DNA from 3 places in the Janthinobacterium sp. 61 genome. Region 2 is predicted to be linked to each of the others. Evidence: predicted binding sites of a transcription regulator. Region 2 holds the regulator's gene; each other region holds the start of a gene.
The links. The regulator sigma-54, encoded in region 2, starts transcription at its own class of promoters, with help from an activator protein. The targets are predictions, from matches to a motif close to TGGCANGNAANCTGCTTT.

Region 1: the regulator sigma-54 is predicted to act here: its motif matches at 1,887-1,904, upstream of pedF (cytochrome c-550 PedF).
Region 3: the regulator sigma-54 is predicted to act here: its motif matches at 2,503-2,520, upstream of prpB (methylisocitrate lyase).

Annotation. Positions count from the first base shown of each region.
Region 1 is NZ_PJMQ01000001.1:4,094,379-4,102,062, reverse strand. Features, by position in the region: gene CLU92_RS18635 (RtcB family protein) at 1-773, shown strand, start outside; gene rtcA (RNA 3'-terminal phosphate cyclase) at 790-1,809, shown strand; gene pedF (cytochrome c-550 PedF) at 1,941-2,426, shown strand; gene CLU92_RS18620 (ABC transporter substrate-binding protein) at 2,451-3,284, shown strand; gene CLU92_RS18615 (TonB-dependent receptor) at 3,342-5,480, opposite strand; gene CLU92_RS18610 (beta-propeller fold lactonase family protein) at 5,685-6,641, shown strand; gene adh (aldehyde dehydrogenase) at 6,980-7,684, shown strand, end outside.
Region 2 is NZ_PJMQ01000001.1:4,894,471-4,902,154, forward strand. Features, by position in the region: gene CLU92_RS22185 (monovalent cation:proton antiporter family protein) at 1-707, opposite strand, end outside; gene CLU92_RS22190 (SIS domain-containing protein) at 792-1,826, shown strand; gene CLU92_RS22195 (HAD family hydrolase) at 1,826-2,359, shown strand; gene lptC (LPS export ABC transporter periplasmic protein LptC) at 2,405-3,016, shown strand; gene lptA (lipopolysaccharide transport periplasmic protein LptA) at 3,042-3,635, shown strand; gene lptB (LPS export ABC transporter ATP-binding protein) at 3,635-4,390, shown strand; gene CLU92_RS22215 (RNA polymerase factor sigma-54) at 4,395-5,873, shown strand; gene hpf (ribosome hibernation-promoting factor, HPF/YfiA family) at 5,943-6,302, shown strand; gene CLU92_RS22225 (enoyl-CoA hydratase/isomerase family protein) at 6,439-7,524, shown strand; gene rapZ (RNase adapter RapZ) at 7,645-7,684, opposite strand, start outside.
Region 3 is NZ_PJMQ01000001.1:2,228,588-2,236,271, forward strand. Features, by position in the region: gene acnD (Fe/S-dependent 2-methylisocitrate dehydratase AcnD) at 1-311, opposite strand, end outside; gene prpC (2-methylcitrate synthase) at 323-1,477, opposite strand; gene prpB (methylisocitrate lyase) at 1,553-2,440, opposite strand; gene CLU92_RS10145 (hypothetical protein) at 2,803-3,051, opposite strand; gene CLU92_RS10150 (hypothetical protein) at 3,165-3,401, opposite strand; gene CLU92_RS10155 (MBL fold metallo-hydrolase) at 3,578-4,435, shown strand; gene CLU92_RS10160 (hypothetical protein) at 4,576-5,082, shown strand; gene CLU92_RS10165 (M20/M25/M40 family metallo-hydrolase) at 5,098-6,552, opposite strand; gene CLU92_RS10170 (GNAT family N-acetyltransferase) at 6,726-7,256, shown strand; gene CLU92_RS10175 (glycine zipper 2TM domain-containing protein) at 7,377-7,684, shown strand, end outside.

The DNA.
Region 1 (7,684 bases), 800 kb from region 2:
CGCCCAAGCTGAAGAACACGAATAACTACCGCCACCTGGGAACTTTGGGCAGCGGTAACCACTTCGTCGAAGTCTGCCTCGACGAGCAGGGCTCGGTGTGGTTCATGCTCCATTCCGGCTCGCGTGGCGTGGGCAATGCCATCGGCACCCATTTCATCGAATTGGCCAAGCAGGATATGCGTACTCACTTCATCAACCTGCCCGACCAGGACCTGGCTTATTTGGCCGAGGGAACGCAGCATTACGACGATTATGTGGAGGCGGTGGGCTGGGCCCAGCGTTTTGCCCGCAACAACCGCGAAGTGATGATGCAGAACCTGATCGCGGCCGTGCGCACGGTCATCCATAAGCCGTTCCAGACGCATGTGGAAGCCGTCAACTGCCACCATAACTATGTGCAGAAGGAGCACCACTTCGGCAAGGATGTACTGGTCACGCGCAAGGGCGCCGTCTCGGCCCGGGCCGGCGAACTGGGGATCATTCCCGGCTCCATGGGGGCGAAGAGCTTTATCGTGCGCGGTAAAGGAAATGCGGAGAGCTTTCATAGCTGCAGCCACGGTGCGGGACGCACGATGAGCCGCACGGAAGCGAAGCGGCGCTTCAATCTGGCGGACCAGATCCGCGCCACCGAGGGCGTGGAATGCCGCAAGGATGAAAACGTGATCGATGAAATCCCGATGGCCTACAAGGATATCGACGCGGTGATGCTGGCGCAGCGCGAGCTGGTCGATGTGGTGCATATCTTGAAGCAGGTCGTCTGTGTCAAAGGTTAACAGAGAGAAAGAAGCAATGATAGAAATTGATGGAGCGCAAGGCGAAGGCGGCGGACAGATTTTGCGCTCGGCGCTGAGCCTGTCCATGATCACGGGCCGGCCATTCCGCTTGACGAATATCCGCGCGGGGCGGGAAAAGCCCGGCTTGCTGCGCCAGCACTTGCTGGCCGTGCAGGCGGCGGCCGCCATTTGCGGGGCGCGCACGACGCCGCTGGCGTTGCGCGCAGCTAGCCTGGAATTCATGCCTGGCCCCATACGCGGTGGCGATTACCGCTTTGCCATCGGCAGCGCCGGCAGTTGCACCCTGGTGCTGCAAACCCTGTTGCCGGCCTTGCTGCATGCGGATGGGCCGTCCACCGTGCGCATCAGTGGCGGCACGCACAATCCCATGGCGCCGCCCGTGCATTTCCTGCAGCGCGCGTATTGCCCCATCCTGCAGCAGATGGGTGCCGAGGTGGAGATCGCGCTGCAACGCTACGGCTTTCATCCCGCAGGGGGCGGCGAAGTGATTGCCACCGTACAACCGTGTCCGCGCTTGCGGCCTATCGCATTGCTGCAGCGCGGTGAACGGAAAGCAGGGTATGCGGAAAGCGTGTTGGCGGGCGTGCATGTGAACGTGGCGCAGCGCGAGTTGGAGCGTGTCGCCAGCGGCATGGGCTGGAGCGGCAAGCAGCTGCGTATCGTCGGCTTGCCCGCGGAGCAGGGGCCGGGCAATGTCTTGTTGCTGACGCTCGAGCATGAGCATGTCACGGAAGTGTTTACTTCTTTTGGCGAAAAGTACTTGCTGGCGGAATCTGTGGCCAAGCGCCTGCTGAACGAGGTGCGCGCCTATCTGAAGACGGATGCGGCCGTCGGCGAGCACCTGGCCGACCAGCTCTTGCTGCCCATGGCGCTGGCCGGTGGTGGCACCTTCACTTGTAGCAAGGTCTCGCAGCATGCGCTGACGAATGCGGAGGTGATTTCCCGGTTTTTGCCTGTGCGTATCACTTTCGAGCAGCAGGAGCGGGCCAGCATCTGCACGGTGGCCTCCGTCTGACGCGCGCGGTGACACAACTACCTGTTGCAGCTGTTCCAAATTGATACATGGGCGACCGGATGTGGGGCATGTAGGCATGGCATGGCATTTGCTCTTCTTGGATATTCACTAAAAAAACCAAGGAGACCAGCATGACCTATTCCATCCGTACCCTGCTCGGCGTGGCAGCCGCCGGTGCCGTCGCACTCACTTCCCTGCTGACCTTGCCGCATGCCTATGCGCACGGCAATGTCACGCCGCAAGGCGTCGACACCACGGGCTTGCCCAAGGTGGGCGACAAGTGGCTCGAACAAAACCCGTATCGTGGCAACAAGCTGGCCCTGACGGTGGGCACCTCCGCCTACAACCAGAATTGCGCCCGCTGCCACGGCATCGAAGCCATCTCGGGCGGCATCGCGCCGGACTTGCGCCAGCTCGATCGCGATTGCTTTGGTATCAAGAATGAGACAAAGAAACAGGCATGCTACAAGGAAACGGACAATTATTTCCTGGCGACCATCCGCCACGGTAAAGTACGCAATGGCGCCGTGTACATGCCGCCGTTTGAAGGTGTCTTCAACCAGGAAGCCATGTGGGCCATCAAAACCTACCTGGAAACCCGCCGCGATTCTAACTGAGCCGATTGATCACCAAGGAGTCCCATGCGTTCATTTCAATTCCGTGGCGCGCGCGCGATGCTCTCGCTCGCCTGCCTGGCGCTGTGCGCAGCCGCGCCAGCGCGCGCCGACTGGCAGAAAGTGCAGCAGTCGGGCAGCCTGAAAGTGGCGGTGTACAACGAGTTCGCGCCGTTTTCCGACAAGGGCGCGGGCATCGATATCGACATTGCCGAAGCGCTGGCCAAAAAGCTGGGTTTGAAACTGAGCTTGCTGCCCTTTCCCGCCGGTGAAAACCTGAATGACGATTTGCGCAATATGGTGTGGAAGGGCCACTACCTCGGCTATGGTCCTGCCGATGTCATGTTGCATGTCCCGGTCGACAAGAAGTTGATGGCGGATAACGACAAGGTCGAGATTTTCGCCCCGTATTACGTGGAAACCGTGCGTCTGGCGCGCAGCGCGCAAGCCGTGCCGCAATTCGATGGCATCGCTTCGCTGGCCGGCAAGCGTATCGGCGTGGAAAAGGTATCGATCGCCGCCATGCTGATGCTGGGTGAAGACAATGGCAAGTACCGCGACGACGTGCGTATCTTCGACACGGCTGCCGAAGCCTTGCAGCAATTGCAGGCGGGCCAGCTCGACGCCGTGCTGGCGAATCGTTCGGAAATCGAGTCGGTGCTGAAAAGCGATTCCGCTTTCCCCTTGAGCGAAGTGGCGTTCGCCCGCTTGCCGCGTGCCGGCTGGGCCGTGGGTCTGGCCGTCAGCCGTCAGCAGCTCGACGTGGCCAAGTTGCTGCAGGCGGCCATGAACGAGATGGCGGCCAGCGGCGAATTGAAAGCCATCTTTGAGAAATATGGCGTCAAGGAAGCACGGCCGTAGCAGGCTATGTTGATATGCCAAGAAGCCCGCGCATTGGAAGATGCGCGGGCTTTTTTCTTAGAACGAATATTGCGCGCTGGCGCCCAGCAGCCAGTTACGGCCCGGCGCCGCTTCATAGTAGCGTTTGTTGCTGTCGCCAACGATGACGGAACCCACATAGGTCTTGTCGAAAAGATTGTTCAGGCGGGCAAATTCCTTGAAGCGCCATTTGCCCGCGTTTTGCTTGGCGTTGACCCTGGCATTGAACACCGTGTAGCCTGGCGCCGGTTTTTCGCTGTTGCTGTCTTCCGCGTAGATCTGGTTGCTGGCCACGCTTTCCAGTGCCGCGCCAAAACGGTCCAGCGTGTCTTTCCAGGCCAGTTCCGCGAACAGGTTGGCGCTGGGTACGCCCGGCAAGCGGCTGCCTTCGCGCACGCTGCCGAAGGCCTGGTCATACACGGCGTGCAGGCTGGTCAGCGCCACTTTTGTCGTGAAGCCATACGGCAGGCTGGAGTCCAGCGACACTTCCATACCCTGGCGCAAGGTCTTGCCCCCATTGCGGTAGCTGGTGCGCCCGCCGCTCGATTGATCGACCACCAGTTCGTCGCTGGTCTTGATCTGGAATAAGGCTGCATTCACATGCGTGTTGCTATTGATCCTGGCTTTGATGCCCGCTTCCAGGTTGGTGCTGGTGGCCGGTTTCAGCTGGTAATTGAAGCCGCCGCCCGTGCCCGAGTAAAACAGTTCGTTCAGGGTGGGCGCCTCGAAGCCGCGTGCGGCGCTGGCGTAGACGTTGACGCTGGGCGTCAGCTTATACAGCAGACCCAGCACCGGTGTCGTGTGGCTGAACTCCAGGCTGCCGCTGTCGTCGCCATTGCTGAGAAAGTGGTCGTTGACCGCCACTTTCATCTTGCTGTAGCGCACACCTGCGCTGAGCAGCCATGGGCCGCTTTGCCATTCCGCCTGGATATACGGATCGAGGCTGGAGACGACATCCTGCTCGTCGCGGCGCAGCTTGCCTTTTACGCCAAAGCCATTGCCAATGTAATTCTCATAGCCGGTGCGGTCATCGCTGGAGCGGCCGTAATCGATGCCGATGGTGGTGCTCAGCTTGCCGCCTGCCAGCTGGTTCACGTGCAGCCAGTTCGTATCGATGCCATAGAACTGGCGCTGGAAGTCAACCACGCCGCCGGAATGCTTGGGGGGCGCCTGGAAGCCCTTGTTGAAGGCCTGATATTGAATCACGTCACGGTTGCCGCCATACACGGTCACATGCAGGCGATCATCGCCGAACGCCTGTTCATAGGTGGCGCCGATTTGCTGGTGGTCGATGCTTTTGCGCGTGTTGTAGCGCTCGGCAAAGGTGCGCTTCGGGTTTTGCGTATCGGTGGTGTCGGTTTCGCCTGCGCGCGGGTTGGCGGCAAACGTGGCCCAGGTGACGCCCAGGGGATCTTGCGTATTGCCCTGATGCAGGCTGTTAGCGACGATGGTCAGCTTGCTGTCTGCATTGGGCTTGACGGTGATCTTGCCAAAAGCCTGTTCGCGCGTGGCGGCGCTGTGGTCGCGGAAGCCGTCCGTGCGGAAGCGTGAGCCGTCGAGCACGTAGCCGATGCCGCCTGCCTGTCCTTGCGCCGACAAGTCCACCTTGCTGGTGCCGTAGCTGCCGCCCGTCACATTCAATTCGACGGATGGGGGATTTTGCCCATCCTTGGAAAAGAGCTGGATCACGCCGCCCGAATGGTTGCCGTAGATGGCAGAAAATGGCCCGCGCAGCACTTCGATGCGCTCCGCCGTGTCCAGGTTGAAGGTGGCGGCCTGGCCCTGGCCATCGGGCATGCTGGCCGGAATGCCATCGCTGATCAGTTTGACGCCGCGCACGCCAAAGGCCGAACGGGCGCCGAAGCCGCGTGAGGAGATTTGCAAGTCTTGTGCGTAGTTCTGGCGGTTTTGCACCACCAGGCCCGGCACGGCGGCCAGCGCTTCCGACGCGTTGACGCGGATTTGGCCCTCCTGGATGCGGGCGCTATCGACTACATCGATCGAGGCCGGCACTTCCTGGCTGGGGTGGGCGATGCGGCTGCCGCTGACGACCACCATATCCATGACTTGTCCGGCGGCCAGGTCAGCGGACTCGGCGGCGAAAGCGTGGGGGGCGAGGGTGGCGCTGCCGGCGACAAACAGGCTGGCAATGGTGTTCAAGCGGAAACGATGCTGCATGCGGGTTCTCCAATGTGAATAAAAGCCTGCTTGGACGCGTGAGCGGCGCAGGTCTGCATAGTCTTATCAAGCAATATGCCTGCCATGTCTCCATTGGTGGGCTGAAATTATACGCGTGTCAGTGGCACGGCGTTTGCATGCAGCAATGTTCAGATGCGCCGATACCGCGCGCTTTCCCCTCGTTTTGCTATTGAAAAGGTGATTATGCCCAACTTCTTCTCGCGCTTGCGCCAGGTTTGCTGGCTGCTGCCTGTGCTCGCCAGCAGCGCCATCCAGGCCGCTCCGTTTGCCTATGTGCCCAATGAAAAATCGGGCACCCTGAGCGTGATCGACACGGCGACCGACCAGGTAGTGCGCCAGATTGCCGCAGGCAAGCGTCCGCGCGGCATCGCCGCCGACCCCACAGGACGGCAATTGTTTGTCACGGATGCCGCCAGCAGTGCCTTATTGCTGATTGACAATGAAGTCGGCGCGCCCCTGCGCACGGTGGCGCTGGGCAAGTCGCCCGAAGGCGTCAGCGCTTCCCATGACGGTCGTTACGTGGCTGTGGCCGTCGAGGAAAACAATAGCGTGGCCTTGCTCGATGGCCAGACGGGTGTCTTGCTCGCCGACATCAAGGTGCAAGGGCGGAACCCGGAACATGCCGTGTTCAGCCCCGATGGGCGCTGGCTGCTGGTGAGCGCGGAAGAGGCCGAGCAAGTCGATGTCATTGATGTTGCGCAACGCCGCCAGGTCGCTTCCATCGCTGTCGGCCTGCGTCCGCGCGGCATTGGTTTCAGCCCCGATTCGGGCCGAGCCTATGTGGCGTGCGAACTGGTCAATGCCGTGTATGTGATCGACATGGCCGCGCGCAAGGCGATTGCCACCATTCCAGCGGGCAAGAATGCCAACGGTATCGCTGTCCATCCCAGCGGCAAGCAGGTGTATGTCTCGAACGGCACGGATGGCACGGTGATGGTGATCGATACGGCCAGCAATCAGGTCACGGCCACCATTCCCGTCGGCAAGCGCCCGTGGAATATGGCCATCACGCCGGACGGTGCCAAGCTGTACGTGGCCAATGGCCGCTCGAACAGCGTTTCCGTCATCGATACGGCCAGCGCGCGCAAGGTGGCCGATATTGCCGTGGGCGAATTGCCATGGGGCGTGGTGATTCGGTAGTGGCACAGGCGCAGGTGTTCCAGTCTGGCACACCTGTTCCATTGTGCAGCGGCGCAGGGGCGCAGCAACAGCACTGGCCCGGATTGGAACAGGGCGCCGCCACCTTGTTCAAAACCCAAACAGACCCACGCCCGCCTTTCATGCCCGGGGCAGGCGATGAAAAGCGGGCCGGGTTTGGCGCCACGCCCTTGTAAGCGGGGAAAAACCCGCTAAGTTTGTAGTGGGATGGCGAGCTGGCACGGCATTTGCGGAAGACTCCGTGTACTCACCCCATCTGTACCAGGACGTTTGATTTTAATTACAGCAATTCCATTCTAATTAACCCGATAGAGGACGACATGAATCTCGCAGACATCAGCAAACTGGGCGTAGCCAATCCCTTCAAGCAACGCTATGACAATTACATCGGCGGCAAATTCGTTGCGCCAGTAAAAGGTGAATACTTTCCTAACATAACGCCCATCACGGGCTTGCCGTTTTGCGAAATCGCCCGTTCCACGGCGGAAGACGTCGAGCTGGCGCTGGACGCCGCCCATGCCGCCAAGGATGCCTGGGGCAAGACTTCACCTGCCGAGCGCGCCAACATCCTGAACCGCATCGCCGACCGCATCGAACAGAACCTGAGCCTGATCGCCACGGCGGAAACCATCGATAACGGCAAGCCGATCCGCGAGACGATGAATGCCGACATTCCGCTGGCCATCGACCATTTCCGTTACTTCGCCGGCTGCATCCGCGCGCAGGAGGGTTCCGTCGCGCAAATCGACGCGGAAACCTATGCCTACCACTACCACGAACCGCTGGGCGTCGTGGGCCAGATCATCCCGTGGAATTTCCCGATTCTGATGGCCGTGTGGAAACTGGCGCCAGCCCTGGCGGCCGGCAATTGCGTGGTCCTGAAACCGGCCGAGCAGACTCCCGCCTCCATCATGGTGTTGATCGAGCTGATCGGCGACTTGCTGCCACCGGGCGTGTTGAACATCATCAACGGTTTCGGTCTGGAAGCGGGCAAGCCGCTGGCGTCGAGCAAGCGCATCGCCAAG
Region 2 (7,684 bases):
GCGCCCAGCGTGATCAGCAGCAGGTTGAGCATGAACAACTCCTGCGAGCGGCGCTTGGCGACGATAGTCAGCCAGCCCCGCACCAGCTTCTGGCCGATGAACAGGAGCAAAATGAGGACAAGCAGGGCCTTGCCGCCGGCCCAGGCCAGGGTTTCGGCCAGATTGTCGGAATCGCGAGTGAGGGCGGGGATCAGGATCAGCAGGGGCACCACGGCCAGGTCCTGGAACAGCAGGATGCCGATGATCTTGCGGCCGTGTTCGCTTTCCAGTTCCAGCCGTTCCGTGAGCATTTTGGAGACGATGGCCGTTGACGACATGGCCAGCGCGCCGCCCAGGGCGAAGGCGGCTTGCCAGCTCAGGTGGATGTAGGCGGACAGGTAGCGTCCGACGAACCAGCCGAAGACGACGGTGGCGATGATGGTGGTGACTACCTGCGCCATGCCAAGGCCAAAGACGATGCGCCGCATGGCGAGAAATTTGGGAAGCGAGAATTCGAGTCCGATGGAAAACATCAGGAAGACGACGCCGAATTCGGCCAGGGTGTGGCTGGCCTCGTTTTCCGCCGCCAGCCCCAGCGCGTGGGGGCCGATGACGATGCCGACAGCCAGGTAGCCCAGCATGGGCGGCAAATGCAACATTCTGAAAGCGACCACGCCCAGCACGGCGCTGCCGAGTAACATCAGGGTCAGTTCAAGCGAGGAAAACATGGGTTGCCCGGTGCGGTCAATGGAAATCGTTGTTTGTTGTGACTGGCAAGTTTTTTGCTTTCCTAATTCGTTTATACTTTGGGCATGAGTGTAACCCATGAAAAAACAATGCTGAAAGCTTTTGATCGAATTGACATGCAAGCGACGACCGAGCGCGCCGTCGCGCTGGCCCGCACCACCTTGCAGATCGAGTCCGACGCCATCGTTGCGCTGCACGCGCGCCTGGCCACGGACGACAGCGTGGGCCGCGCCGTGGCGATGTTGCTGCAATGCAAGGGGCGTGTCGTCGTCTCCGGCATCGGCAAGTCCGGCCATATCGCACGCAAGATTGCCGCCACGCTCGCTTCCACCGGTACGCCGGCTCTGTTCGTGCATCCGGCCGAAGCGGCCCATGGCGACTTGGGCATGGTCACTTCGGAAGATGCTTTTATTGCCATATCGTACTCCGGAGAATCGTCGGAATTGATGGCCATCATGCCCGTCGTCAAGCGCATGGGCGGCGTGCTCATTTCCATGACGGGTAAACCGAACTCCAGCCTGGCTCAGCTGGCCGACGTGCACCTGGATATTTCTGTTGAGAAAGAAGCCTGTCCGCTGAACCTGGCGCCGACGGCCAGCACCACTGTGACCCTGGCCCTGGGCGATGCGATCGCCGTGGCCTTGCTGGACTTGCGCGGCTTCAAGGAAGAAGATTTTGCCCGCTCGCACCCGGGCGGCGCCCTGGGCCGTCGCCTGCTCACGCATGTGCATGACGTCATGCGCAGCGGTGAACGGGTGCCCAAGGTGGCCGTGGACGCTTCCTTGCTCCAGGCGCTGGAAGAAATGACGAAGAAGGGCATGGGCATGACGGCCGTCGTCGATGCGGATGACCGTCCCGTGGGCGTGTTCACCGATGGCGACTTGCGCCGCATGTTCGAGCGCGTGCAGGATTTCACGCAAGTGGCGATCCGCGACGTCATGCATGCGCAGCCGCGCAGCATCGCGCCCGAACGCCTGGCAGTGGACGCCGTGGCCGTGATGGAGCAGTTCCGCATCAACCAGATGCTGGTCGTCGATGCCGACGGCAAACTGGTGGGCGCCCTGCATATCCATGATCTGACGCAAGCGAAGGTGATCTGATGGACAGCGTTGCGGACAACCTGGCGCGGGCGGCCAAGGTCAAACTGATGATTTTTGACGTCGATGGCGTGCTCACCGACGGCAGCCTGCATTTCGGCCCGGATGGCGAGATGATGAAAACGTTTAATGTGTATGATGGCCTCGGCATCAAGCTGCTGCAGGAATCGGGCGTGCAGACGGCCATCATCAGTGCGCGCCGCTCGGCCATCACGGCGCGCCGCGCGCAAGACCTGGGCATTACCCATGTGCACCAGGGCGGTCATGACAAGCTGACACCGTTTCGCGAATTGCTGGCGCTGACTGGCTTGACGGAAGAACAATGCGGCTATATCGGCGACGATGTCATCGATGCGCCCATCCTGCGCCGCGTTGGCTTTGCCGTCAGCGTGCCAGGCGGGCGTCCGGAAGCGCTGGGCCTGGCGCACCATGTGACGCAAGCCGGCGGCGGCCGCGGCGCGGTGCGCGAGATCTGTGAATTCGTGCTGCGCGCCCAGGACAACTATGCGCGCGTCATGGCGCCGTTCCTGGAATGAGGCGTACCGCCTCGCCGCCAGTGATATTTGAAAGAGTGAATTCCTATGCGTAAGCCAGGAGGCGCCCATCGCTGGCGCATGATTTTTACCGTGCTGGGGGCAGTCGTCTTTGCGCTGGGCAGCTTTTGGCTGCTGGAAGTGATGAACAAGAATGGCCTGGACATCACGGCCAGCAAGCATCAGGATGAGCCAGACTATTTCATCACCAATTTCAGCCTGGTGCGCATGGACTTGACGGGTAAGCCCAGCTATATCGTGTCGGGCACCAAGCTCACCCATTATCCGCTGGACGATTCATCCGATATCGACCAGCCTTTCGTGCGCAAACTGTCGCCAGGCATGCCGCCGATGAACATGAATGCGGAACTGGCGCATATCGACCAGGACAATACCCGGCTGCAACTGCACCGCAATGTCGTGATCGACCGCGTGGCCAGTCCGAAGTCACAGAACCTGACGGTCAAGACGGAAGCGCTGACGGTGTTCCCGGATGAGGAAAGAATGGAGACGAACGTGCCTGTCGATATCTTGACGGGCGCCTCGCGCATCAATGGCGTGGGCATGAAGGCCAATAACGCCACCGGCGTGGTGGAAGTGCAGAATGCGCTGCGCATGGTCCTCCCGCCGAAACCGCGCCCGGCCGCGGCGGCAAAATGACAGAATGAAACAAGGAAACCATACTATGAAGAACATCTTGCTATTGACTCTATTCTCGACCATTTGCTCGCTGGGCATCGTGGGCACGGCACATGCCGAGAAAGCCGATTCCGAGAAGGAAGCCATCATCACGGCTCGTAGCGGCCACGTCGATGACGTCAAGCAGGTGCGTACCCTGACGGGCGATGTGGTGCTGGTGAAAGGGACTCTGACCATGAAGGCGGGCCGGGCCCTGATCACGGAAGACCCGCAAGGCTACCAGTTCATCACTTTCTGGGCCGATCCTGGCAAGCTGGCCACCTTCCGCCAGAAGCGCGATGGCGCAGGCGACCTGTGGGTGGAGGGCGAGGCGGAGCGCGTGGAATACAACAACAAGACGGAAGTCGTGAAACTGTTTTCCAAGGCCAAGTTGACGCGCCTGGAAGGCACGAAGCCGACCGACGTGGCCAACGGCGCCTTCATCTCGTATGACAGCCGCAAGGAGGAATTTGCGATGGAAAATTCCGATAGCGGCACCAGCACCCCCGATGGCGGCAGCGTGCGCATGGTGATCCAGCCGAAGCCCAAGGCACCGGCGGCGGAGAAAGCGCCGGCCACGCCTGCGTCAGGAAATAAATAATGGACAATACTCGTTGCGGCAGCACCCTGATCGTTCGCGGGCTGCAAAAAACCTATGGCAAGCGGCAAGTCGTGCATGATGTCTCGCTGCAAGTCGAATGCGGAGAAGTGGTCGGGCTATTGGGGCCGAACGGCGCCGGCAAGACCACCTCGTTCTATATGATCGTCGGCCTGGTGCCGTCGGACGGCGGCAGTATCGATATCAGCGGCGTGGATATTTCCCGCCTGCCGATCCACCGCCGCGCGCAGATGGGCCTGTCGTATCTGCCGCAGGAAGCGTCCGTGTTCCGCAAGCTGACGGTGGAAGACAATATCCGTGCCGTGCTGGAAATCCAGACCGTCGAAGGCCGTCCCTTGAAGAAGGCCGAGATCGAGGAGCGCCTGGATAAATTGCTGGCCGACTTGCAGATTGAAAAATTGCGCGAGAATCAGGCGCTGTCGCTGTCTGGCGGCGAGCGCCGCCGCGTGGAAATCGCCCGCGCGCTGGCCACCGACCCCCGTTTCGTCCTGCTCGACGAGCCGTTCGCCGGTGTCGACCCCATCGCCGTGATCGAGATCCAGCGTATCGTGCGCTTCTTGAAGGAGCGCAATATCGGCGTCCTGATCACCGATCATAATGTGCGCGAGACGCTGGGTATCTGCGACCGTGCCTACATCATCAACCAGGGCTCGGTGCTGGCGTCGGGACGCCCCGACGACATCATCGCGAACGAGTCGGTACGCCGGGTCTATCTGGGCGAACACTTCCGTATGTGAGCCAATGAAACAATCATTGCAGCTGCGCACTTCGCAGCACCTGGCACTGACGCCGCAGTTGCAGCAATCGATACGCCTGTTGCAATTGTCTACACTGGAATTGCACCAGGAGCTGGAGCAGTTGCTGACGGACAATCCCTTGCTCGAACGCCTCGACGATCCGCTCGACCGTTCGCTGCGCCTGCTGTCCGACGGCGCCTTGAGTTCCACGGCCGCGCCGGCCGAAGCACCGCCCCAGCCGCCAGGCCAGGAGGCACCCGCCGCGCCGGCCGAAGCGGAAACCTTTGATGGCGAGGCTGGCGACAGCCCTGCCGCAGCGGAGGGCGGCGACAGCGACTGGAGCGAGGCGAGCAGGGGCAAGGCGCCCGACGACGAAGATTCCCGTCCGCAACTTGAAGCCCACCACTGCACCTTGCGCGAACACCTGATGGAGCAGATGCGCGTGACGGTGCTCGAGTTGCGCGACCGCGCGCTCGTCGAGCTGATCATCGACGCGCTCGACGACAATGGCTACCTGGAAGAGTCGCTCGACGACATCCTGGCGCGTTTGCCGGAAGAGCTGGAAATCGACGCTGACGAGATGCGTACGGCCTTGTCCCTGTTGCAAAGTTTCGATCCGCCCGGCGTGGGCGCGCGCAACGCGTCCGAATGCCTGGCGCTGCAAATCAAGCGCTTGCCGCACATCGCCATGGTGACGCGGCGCATGGCCCTCGTCATTGTGGAAAAACACCTGGCCTGGTTTGCCCAGCGCGATTTTAACAAGCTGAAAAAAGCCCTCGATTGCGATGATGAAGACTTGCGCGAAGCGCAGACGGTGATTCGCCAGTGCAACCCGCATCCGGGTGCCGTGTTCGCCTCGGACGTGTCCGATTACGTGGTGCCCGACGTCGTCGTCAAGCGCGCGCGCAATGGCTGGCAAGTCACACTGAACAACGACGTCATGCCTCGCCTGCGCGTCAACGCCATGTACGCCAACTTGCTCAAGCAGGGCAAGGGCGAGGGTGCCATGGGCGCACAGTTGCAGGAAGCCAAGTGGCTGATCAAGAATATGCGCCAGCGCTTCGACACCATCCTGCGTGTAGCGCAAGCGATAGTAGAAAGACAAAAGAACTTTTTCTCGCATGGGGCCGTTGCCATGCGCCCCCTTGTGCTCCGTGAAATAGCTGATACACTGGGTTTACACGAGAGTACTATCTCGCGCGTAACAACTCAAAAGTACATGCTGACCCCGCACGGCATGTTCGAGTTGAAATATTTCTTTGGTAGCCACGTCGCCACCGAAGCGGGGGGCGAAGCGTCATCGACGGCGATACGGGCATTGATCGTGCAACTGACAGGAGCAGAAGACCCTAAAAATCCTTTATCCGACAGTAAGATTGCGGACATGCTGGGGGAACAAGGCATGGTGATTGCGCGACGTACTGTTGCCAAATACCGGGAAGCGTTGAAAATTCCGCCAGTGAGCCTGCGTAAGTGTTTGTAAGTTTTTTTCGGTTCCTCTGCGGGCCGGATACGATGGACCGCACGAACCCGATCATCTTTAGGAGTGTGTATGAATCTCACCATCAGCGGACATCATCTCGAAGTCACACCAGCCATCCGTGAATACGTACAAACGAAGCTGGAACGCGTGAAACGGCATTTCGATCAAGTCATCGATATCGCCGTGATTCTGACCGTGGATAACCTCAAAGAGAAAGAAAAACGTCAAAAGGCCGAAGTCAATTTGCGTCTGAGTGGCAAAACTGTCTATGTGGAAAGTCTGGCGCACGACCTGTATGCCGCCATCGATATCCTGATCGACAAGCTGGACAGGCAAGTGATGAAGTACAAAACCAAAGTGCAAGGGCACGGTAAAGAGGCGATCAAGCATCTGCCAGACAACTCGGAAGAAGAATTCGCCGCCGCCTAAGCGGCCTGCGACTTTCAACCGGTTGTGATCAACTAAGGGCGCACATTGCGCCCTTTTTTGCGCCCGTAGCTGTTGAGCGCTATGTTCCCCTCACAGGCGCTAGAATGTGCCCGTTCTCACTTCTTTTCACTTTGCCATGAGCGACTTCGTCCAGACCTCCATCCGCAACCGCACGGGCCACATCGTGCTCGACCGCCCCAAAGCCCTGAATTCCCTCTCACTGGAGATGGTGCGCGCCCTGAGTACCGTTTTGCTGGCCTGGCGCGACGATCCGCAGGTGGACGCCGTGGTGATCCGTTCCAGCAGTGAGAAAGCCCTGTGCGCCGGTGGCGACATCCGTTTCTTTTACGATGCGGGCCTGGCCACACCGCAGGGCGGCAGTGCGTTGCTGGAAGATTTCTTTACGGAAGAATATGCTTTAAATCATGTAATCCACTTCTATCCGAAACCGTATATCGCCGTGATGGATGGCGTGGTGATGGGCGGCGGCATGGGCGTGGCGCAGGCCGGGCCTGGCAACCGCCTGCGCATCGTGACGGGCCGCACGCGCATGGCCATGCCGGAAGTCAATATCGGCCTGTTTCCCGACGTGGGCGGCAGTTATTTCCTGTCTCGCCTGGCCGGTCAGCTGGGCTTGTACCTGGGCTTGACGGGCTTGACGATCAACGCGGCCGATGCCTTGTACACGGGCCTGGCCGATGTGTACCTGCCCGAGGCGCAGATGGGGGCGCTGCTGGCCCTGTTCGAATCGACGCCAGGCCAGGGCTTGCCGGTCGCCATCAAGGCCCTGGCAGCGCCGTTCCAGGCCCAGGCGGGCGTTTCTGCGCTGACCATGGCGCGCGCGGCGCTGGACCGCCATTTCGGCGCTGGCTCCGTCGCTGCCATCATGGCTTCGCTGGCGCAGGATGACAGCGCGTTTGCCAGCAAGGCGCTGGCGGCCATGCGCCAGCGTTCGCCGCTGATGATGTCGGTGACCCTGGAATTGTTGCAGCGGGGCGCCCAACTGGGCGTAGCCGATTGCCTGCGCATGGAGCGCACCGTGGTGCGCCACAATTTCGAGCATGGCGAAGTGCTGGAAGGCGTGCGCGCGCTGGTGGTCGACAAGGACAATGCTCCGCGTTGGAACCCTGCCAGCCTGGACGAGGTTGATGCGGCCATGGTGGCGCGCTTCTTTGCCCCCGTCTGGCCGGCGCAAGCGCATCCGCTGCGCCATCTGGATTAACAACGCCAAATAACACCGTAGCGAGCGGAAGGGAGGGGTGGTTGAGAAGCGGAACTGTGCTTTACGCACATGAGCATCGCAGACCACCTATACCGAAGCGCAGTAGATTTTAATGGCGTTCTAGCTACGTTCGCGGTGGCGTAGCACGACCCGTTCATTG
Region 3 (7,684 bases), 2.7 Mb from region 2:
TCGCCGCCCTGGGCTGCGATGGCGTCACGCAGGCCGGCCAGGTCGACCAGGGCAGTCTGGCCCAGGATGTCATGGCAGACGACGCGGGCGGGGAACCATGGAAAATCGAGGTCGCGGCGGCGCTCGATGAACTGGCTCAGCGACGCGTTCAGGGTGGCAGGGTCGCAGCGGCGCACGAGGTTTTCGGCCAGCACGCGCGAGGTATAGGGCAAGGTTGCGTAAGCGCCTGGCTGGATCGCATCGACGGCGGCACGCGTGTCGAAGTAGTCTAGCTGGGTGCCCGGCAAAGGCTTGCGATGCAGGGTGTTCATATTAGGGGTCATTATTTGCGGTCCTTGATCGGCACGAATTCCAGGTCTTCCGGGCCCACATAGTTGGCGCTCGGGCGGATGATCTTGTTGTCGATGCGCTGCTCGATGATGTGGGCGGCCCAGCCCGAGGTGCGCGAAATGACGAACAGCGGCGTAAACATCGCCGTCGGCACGCCCATCATGTGGTAGGACACGGCGGAGAACCAGTCCAGGTTCGGGAACATGTTCTTGATTTCCCACATGACCGATTCCAGGCGCTCGGCGATATCGAACATTTTCGTGGAACCGGCTTCCTGCGACAGCAAACGGGCCACTTCCTTGATGACTTTATTGCGCGGGTCGGAAATCGTGTAGACGGGGTGACCGAAGCCGATCACCACTTCCTTGTTGGCCACGCGCTCGCGGATGTCCGCTTCCGCTTCGTCGGCATTGTCGTAGCGTTTCTGGATATCCAGTGCCACTTCGTTCGCGCCGCCGTGTTTCGGGCCGCGCAGCGCGCCGATGGCGCCCGTGATGGCCGAATGGATGTCCGAACCCGTACCGGCGATGACGCGGCTGGTGAAGGTCGAAGCATTGAATTCGTGTTCCGCGTACAGGATCAAGGACGTGTGCATGGCTTTTTCCCACGACGCGGACGGTTTTTCACCGTGCAGCAGATGCAGGAAGTGGCCGCCGATCGAGTCGTCGTCCGTTTCCACCTCGATGCGCTTGCCGTTATGGCTGTAGTGGTACCAGTACAGCAGCATGGAGCCGAACGACGCCATCAAACGGTCGGCGATATCGCGTGCGCCCGGCGCGTTATGGTCGTCTTTTTCCGGCAAGGTGCAGCCCAGCACGGAGACGCCCGTACGCATCACATCCATCGGGTGGGCGGCGGCCGGCAGCGCTTCCAGCGCCAGCTTCACGGCCGACGGCAGGCCGCGCAAGGACTTCAACTTGGCCTTGTAGCCTTTCAATTCTGCGGCGGTCGGCAACTTTCCGTGTACCAGCAGGTAGGCGATTTCTTCGAATTCGCAGCTGTCGGCCACGTCCAGGATGTCATAGCCGCGATAGTGCAAATCGTTGCCGGTCTTGCCGACCGAGCACAGCGCCGTGTTGCCAGCGGTAACGCCGGACAGGGCGACGGATTTTTTAGGCTTGAAAGTAGCGACTTGCGATGCGGTCATTGTGTTCTCCAGAAGATGATTGTCAGTCCAGTGCAGCGGGCCAGGGCCTCCCATGACCCGCTCTTTTGTCGGTGCTTACTTCTTTTGCGCGGCGAACAGCGCGTCGAGCTTTTGCTCAAAATCATGGTAGTTGATCGATTCATACAACTCCATGCGCGTCTGCATGGTATCGACAACATTCTTTTGCGTACCGTCGCGGCGCAGTGCGCGGTAGACGTTGTCGGCCGCCTTGTTCATCGCGCGGAAGGCCGACAGCGGGTACAGGGCCAGGCCCACGTGGGCGCTGCGCAATTCGTCCAGGGTGAACAGCGGCGTGGAACCAAATTCCGTGATGTTGGCCAAAATCGGCACATTGACTGCCTTGGCAAACGTGGCGTACATGTCCAGGTCCGTGATGGCTTCCGGGAAGATCATGTCGGCGCCCGCCTCGACGCAGGCGACGGCACGCTCCAGCGCCGCTTCCAGGCCATCGACGGCCAGCGCATCGGTGCGCGCCATGATGACGAAGTTCGGGTCCGTGCGCGCATCGACGGCCGCCTTGATGCGGTCGACCATTTCTTCCTTGCTCACGATTTCCTTGCCCGGACGGTGGCCGCAGCGCTTGGCGCCTACCTGGTCTTCGATGTGCAGGCCGGCGGCGCCGAACTTGATCATCGATTTCACGGTGCGCGCCACGTTGAAGGCAGACGAACCGAAGCCCGTGTCGGCATCGACCAGCAGCGGCAGGTCGCACACGTCAGTGATGCGGCGGATATCGGTCAGCACGTCATCCAGACTGGAAATACCCAGATCGGGCAAGCCCAGCGAGCCGGCCGCGACACCGCCGCCGGACAAATAGATGGCCTTATAACCGGCGCGCTTGGCCAGCAAGGCGTGGTTGGCGTTGATGGCGCCGACGACTTGCAACGGGGATTCTTCCTGGACGGCCTTGCGGAATGCGGCACCTGCGGAGTATTGAGTCATGTGTTCACCTTATGGGATTCGGGTCGTCCCGAATGTTTCATGGACTTGCTATGAGCATCACTATTGCAATTGCCGTGCCAGGGTCGCGCGGCACCCCGGAAAGTACGCAGAACCACAGTGAAATACGAGGGAAACGGCCATGTATGGGCGTGGCGCGCAGTGTCACGCAAGGGAACATCAATGTCACAATAAAGGTCAGAGATGTTTCACCTATGTTTCAATTATTTCACATGAAACATCATATTGAAACATGAAACAGGCCGTGTATTTAGAGGGATGAGCGCAGAACTTGCGGCGCACCAAACGCAAAACAGCCGGCGGGCGCCGGCTGCTGGAACACAATGAGACTCAAAAACAAAAAACTAGGCCAGCCGCACCAGCGGGTTGGCGATGATGTTGTCGATCTGGCGCACGGCCTCTTCGCAGGCAGCGGCAATCGCGCCATCCTCGTCGTCGCGCACGAATTGCATGGTCGAGCCTTCGAACACTTCCAGGCCTTCCGCCGTGGCGCGTTCGATGTCGCAACTGGCCGACCATTTGCCGTCGGTAGTAGGCACGGCCAGGGGAACGATTTCCCAGCCTTTATAGTGAATTTTAGAACTGTTATCCATGGTGTGCCTCCTTCGGGACTGACTCAATAGTGGAAATCGTAGCATGAAGCGGGATCGCTAGCGACGTGTTTCACGCACGAACGGCGCAATCGGGCTAAACGATTTACGCTGACTCAAGGACGCAGCAGATTATCCACTTCCGTCCTGGCCACTTCCAGGCCGGCCGTGCAAGCCGTTTCTGGCGCCGCGTAGCCACCCAGGGTACGGCTGCGCGTGATCGCCTGCGCCGCGCTCTCGCCCTCGCGCTGCAGGCGATAGGTAAAATCCCATAAATCGTCGTTATCCTTTTGCGGGGTCACCGAAATCGTAAAACCGCGGTACTGTTCGCTGCGTGCAGTGGTATCGTCCATAAACTCCTCCTTGTAGAACGAGGTTACCACGCTGCAAGCGCCAGGGTGCGCACGACTGTGACGGGCGCATGCATGCGCTCTTATCTGTTTTTCGCATGTTCAATGTCAATTCTCAACATTTTTTTAGCCTGCTCTGGCGATATAATGCACTTCCCTGTCCGTACCTTGCCGCCGCGATGACTCCACAAATCCAAGCTTTCTTCGACCCCGCCACCGCCACTGTCACCTACGTCGTGTACGAGGCAGATGGCCAGGACTGCGCCATCATCGATTCCGTGCTCGACTACGATCCGAAGGCGGGCCGTACCTCGACCGCGTCGGCAGACAAGGTGATCGCCTTCGTGCGCGAACACGGCTTGCAATGCCGCTGGCTGCTGGAAACCCATGCGCATGCCGATCATCTTTCCGCCGCGCCCTACCTGCAGCAGCAGCTGGGCGGCGATGTGGCCATCGGCGCCGCCATCCAGACGGTGCAGCAAGCCTTTGCCGCCGTCTACCACCAGGATGACGCCCGGGCCGACGGCTCGCAATTCGACCAGTTGTTCGCGCCCGACCAGGTGTTTCATATTGGCAAGCTGGAGGTGCGCGCCCTGCACGTGCCAGGCCATACGCCGGCCGACCTGGCTTACCAGATCGGCGACGCCGTCTTCGTAGGTGACACCCTGTTCATGCCGGACGTGGGTTCGGCCCGCTGCGACTTTCCAGGCGGCTCCGCGTCCCTGCTGTACCGCTCCGCGCAGCGGCTGCTGTCGCTACCGCCGCAAACGCGACTGTTCATGTGCCACGACTACCCGCCCAACGGCCGCGCGCCGCGCTGGGAAGTGACGGTGGCCGAACAGCGCGCCAGCAACATCCATTTGCGCGACGGCATCACGGAAGAGCAATTCGTTGCCATGCGCACGGGCCGTGACGCCACCCTGGACATGCCGACATTGATCCTGCCCGCCATCCAGGTCAATATCAATGCGGGCAAGCTGCCCGAGCCGGAAGAAAACGGCGTGCGCTACCTGAAGATACCGCTGAACGCGATCTGATTCCCCGGGCGTTCCCCGCCCGGCGCTCCTCCTTTCTTGACACCACGCAAACTCCAGCCCAGGCAATCCGCATACAGTGCAGATTGCCTGGGTTCGCTTGGGCACCGCTTTTTCAAGTTCAACATTGACGGAGCGCCCATATGTCGCCCGACCCTACGCTCGATACGAATTGCATCCTGCTCGCCGAGGCCGATGGCGCGTATGCGCCCTACCGTTCCCAGGGCAAGGGCGATGCGCAAGCCGAGGCGGCTAGCAAGGAATTCAATGCCTGGCGCAAGCAGGAAATCCAGAACTACCTGGCCGCCAGCCAGCTGGCGCAGGCGCTGACCCTGGAAGTGCCGGACTTCGACTTCCTGCCACAGACCCTCAATTCGCCAGCGCTGCTGGGTGAAATGGGCGCCGGCACGGCGCTGACCAACGTGGTCCTGGGCATCGCCCACGCGAACCACGTCGGCAAGAGCGTGCTGGTGGCGGGCACCAGCGATCCTGACAGCGCTAGCTGCGTGCTGGTGTTGCCGCCGGCCACCGTGCGGCCCATCAATCACGAGAAACCGTGGTGCCGCGCGCGCGGCGAAAACAATGCCTGCTTGCCGTGGTGGGGCATCCGCCACGATGCGGCCGACGATCTGCAGGGTTACTCGCAGTGAGGAGGCGAGCCCCCCTTACTCCGTTTGCTCCGGGGCCCGCCCGATCTCGCCATCAATATTGGCCAGGAACCAGGCCAGCGACGACATCAGCGCCACGTTGCGCTTCAGGTTCTCCGGGTCGACCTTGTCCAGCGTGTCGGCCGGCGTGTGATGGTAGTGGAAGTAGCTGTGGCTGTCGACCAGCGGCTCGAAGCTGGGCACGCCGCCCGTTTCCAGGCGGTGCAAGTCACCCGTGCCCAGCGCGTCGCGGCGCGTGAACGCGTGCGCACCGATTGGCTGCAAGGCGGCGCGCAGGGGCGCGAACAGCTTTTCCGACTTCGGCCCGACGCTGGCCAGGATGCCGAACGGGCGGCCGGCGCCGCTGTCCATCTCGATGGCCGCATATTGCTTACCAAGCGCCTGCTTGTGGGCTTCGAAATAGGCCTGGCCGCCACGGCCGCCATTTTCCTCGTTCATCCACGCGATCACGCGGATGGTGCGGCGCGGGCGGTAATCGAGCTTTTTCAGGGTTTCCACCACGCCCATGGCCGCCACCACGCCGGCGCCGTCGTCGTGCGCGCCCGTCGCCAGGTCCCAGGAATCGAGGTGGCCCGAGACCACCACCACTTCGTCAGCCTTGTCCGTGCCCGGCCAGTCGGCGATCACGTTATAGCTGTCCGCCTCGGGCAGGTTTTGCGGCGTCAGTGTCAGGTGCATTTTCAGGGGACCGCGCGCGGCCAGGCGGCCGATCAACAAGGCGTCTTCCACCGTGACGGCGGCGGCGGGAATGCGTTTATTGTCATCGAGGCCCGTGGCGCCCGCATGCGGGATGCGGAAGTTCGCGCCGCCGATCGAGCGCACCAGCGCGGCAGCCGCGCCCAGGTCGGCCGCCGCCTTCGGTCCATTGAAACGGAAGCGCGAACCCTGGCCGTAAGTCACGCCGGCCAGGCCCCGTTCGGCCATCTCCTGGTCGAACGGCGTATCGATCAGCACGATGGCGCCCTTCACTTGCGCCGCACGCGCCTTGAGCTCCTCCAAGCTTTTGACAATGATGAGGGGCGCCGTCAGGCCGGCGGCCGGAGTGGCACCGGAGCCGCCCAGTGCGGTGAGCACCACGCGTTGCGACACGCCCTGCGGACGGCCCGCATAGTCGACGATTTCCGCCGTTTCCACACCGCGCACCCAGTGCGGCACTTTGACGGGCTGCAAGGTGACAGTGGCGCCCAGCTGGCGCATGGCCTCGGCCACCTGCTGCACGGCGGCGGCAGCGCCGGCGGAGCCAGACAGGCGCGGGCCGATCAAATCCGTCATGTCAGCCAGGCGGGCATACGCCCAGTCGCTTTGCAGCGCCGTGTCGCGCACCTGCGCCAGCGCCTGCGGCGCATCTCCTGGCGCGGCGGCAAAGGCGCTGGTGACGCAGCCAAGGGCGATGGCAATGGCGATGGACAAGGACGAACGGCGCAGTGGCGCGCCAGTCAAAATGGTATGCATGTGATTTCAGTTCCAGTCAACAAGGTCGAAGCGGATACGCCGTGGCCAGGGGCAAGGCGCGGCTTTCTACGATAGCGTATTTATTCTGTCATTGCAGCAACTTTTACGGGATCGATTGCCTCTTTCCTCCAGAGTCGATACCATGCAAAGCGTGATCGTTACCGGATACCTCCATGCTCAAGGGAACACTCTGTACCGTCCGGCATTTGCAGGCTGCGGACCTGAATGCCTATATTTCCCTCGTCAACGACCTGCCCTCGCGCGGCGAGTTTTTCTCCATGCAATTCAAGTCGCCCGAGGCCATGCGGCGCGATTTCCTGCAATCGGGCTTTGTCACCGAGGACAGCGAATTGTTCCTCATCGAAGACAAGGCCCAGCACATCATCGGCACGATCACGCATTTCAAGAGCCGCACGCCAGCCTCGCGCGAGATCGGCTACCGCCTGTTCGACCGGCAGCGCGATGGGCAGGGCTACATCAGCGAAGCGACGCGCCTGGTGATCGACTACCTGTTCAACGCCTATCCGTATCACCGCCTGGAACTGCTGATGGATCCACTGAACATCGGCTCCGAGCGCATCGCGCAAAAGAACGGCTTTACCCAGGAAGGCTTGATGCGCCAGGCCTTTTTTATCAACGGCGCGATGCACGATGTCAAAATGTACAGCCTGCTGCGGCCCGAATGGCAGGCGCGTGCACGCTGACTTGTTACCATCGGAGCAGGATTGTAATAAGTTGTATTAGACATGGAACAAGCGGGGAGCAGCAGATATAGTCCAGTCCATGCAGATCATTGTGATCTCGCCGGAATGGAAGGAAATGCCATGTTGAACAAGAAACTCCTGGGTGCGGTAATGGTAGCGGCAGTGGCTGTGTCTTCGGCCGCAGTCGCCGGTGACCGCGACTTCAATACCGTTGCTGGCGCCGTCGTCGGAGCGGCCATTGGCAACAGCACCGGCGGCCGCAATGGCGCGATCGTCGGTGGCGTGCTTGGCGCCGCCGTCGGCAACAGCATCAGCACGAATGACCGCTATTACGACCGTGGCGGCTATCGCGGCGGCTACCGCGAAACCTATTATGCGCCTGCGCCGCAACCGGTGTACTACGCCCCGGCGCCGCAACCCGTGTACTA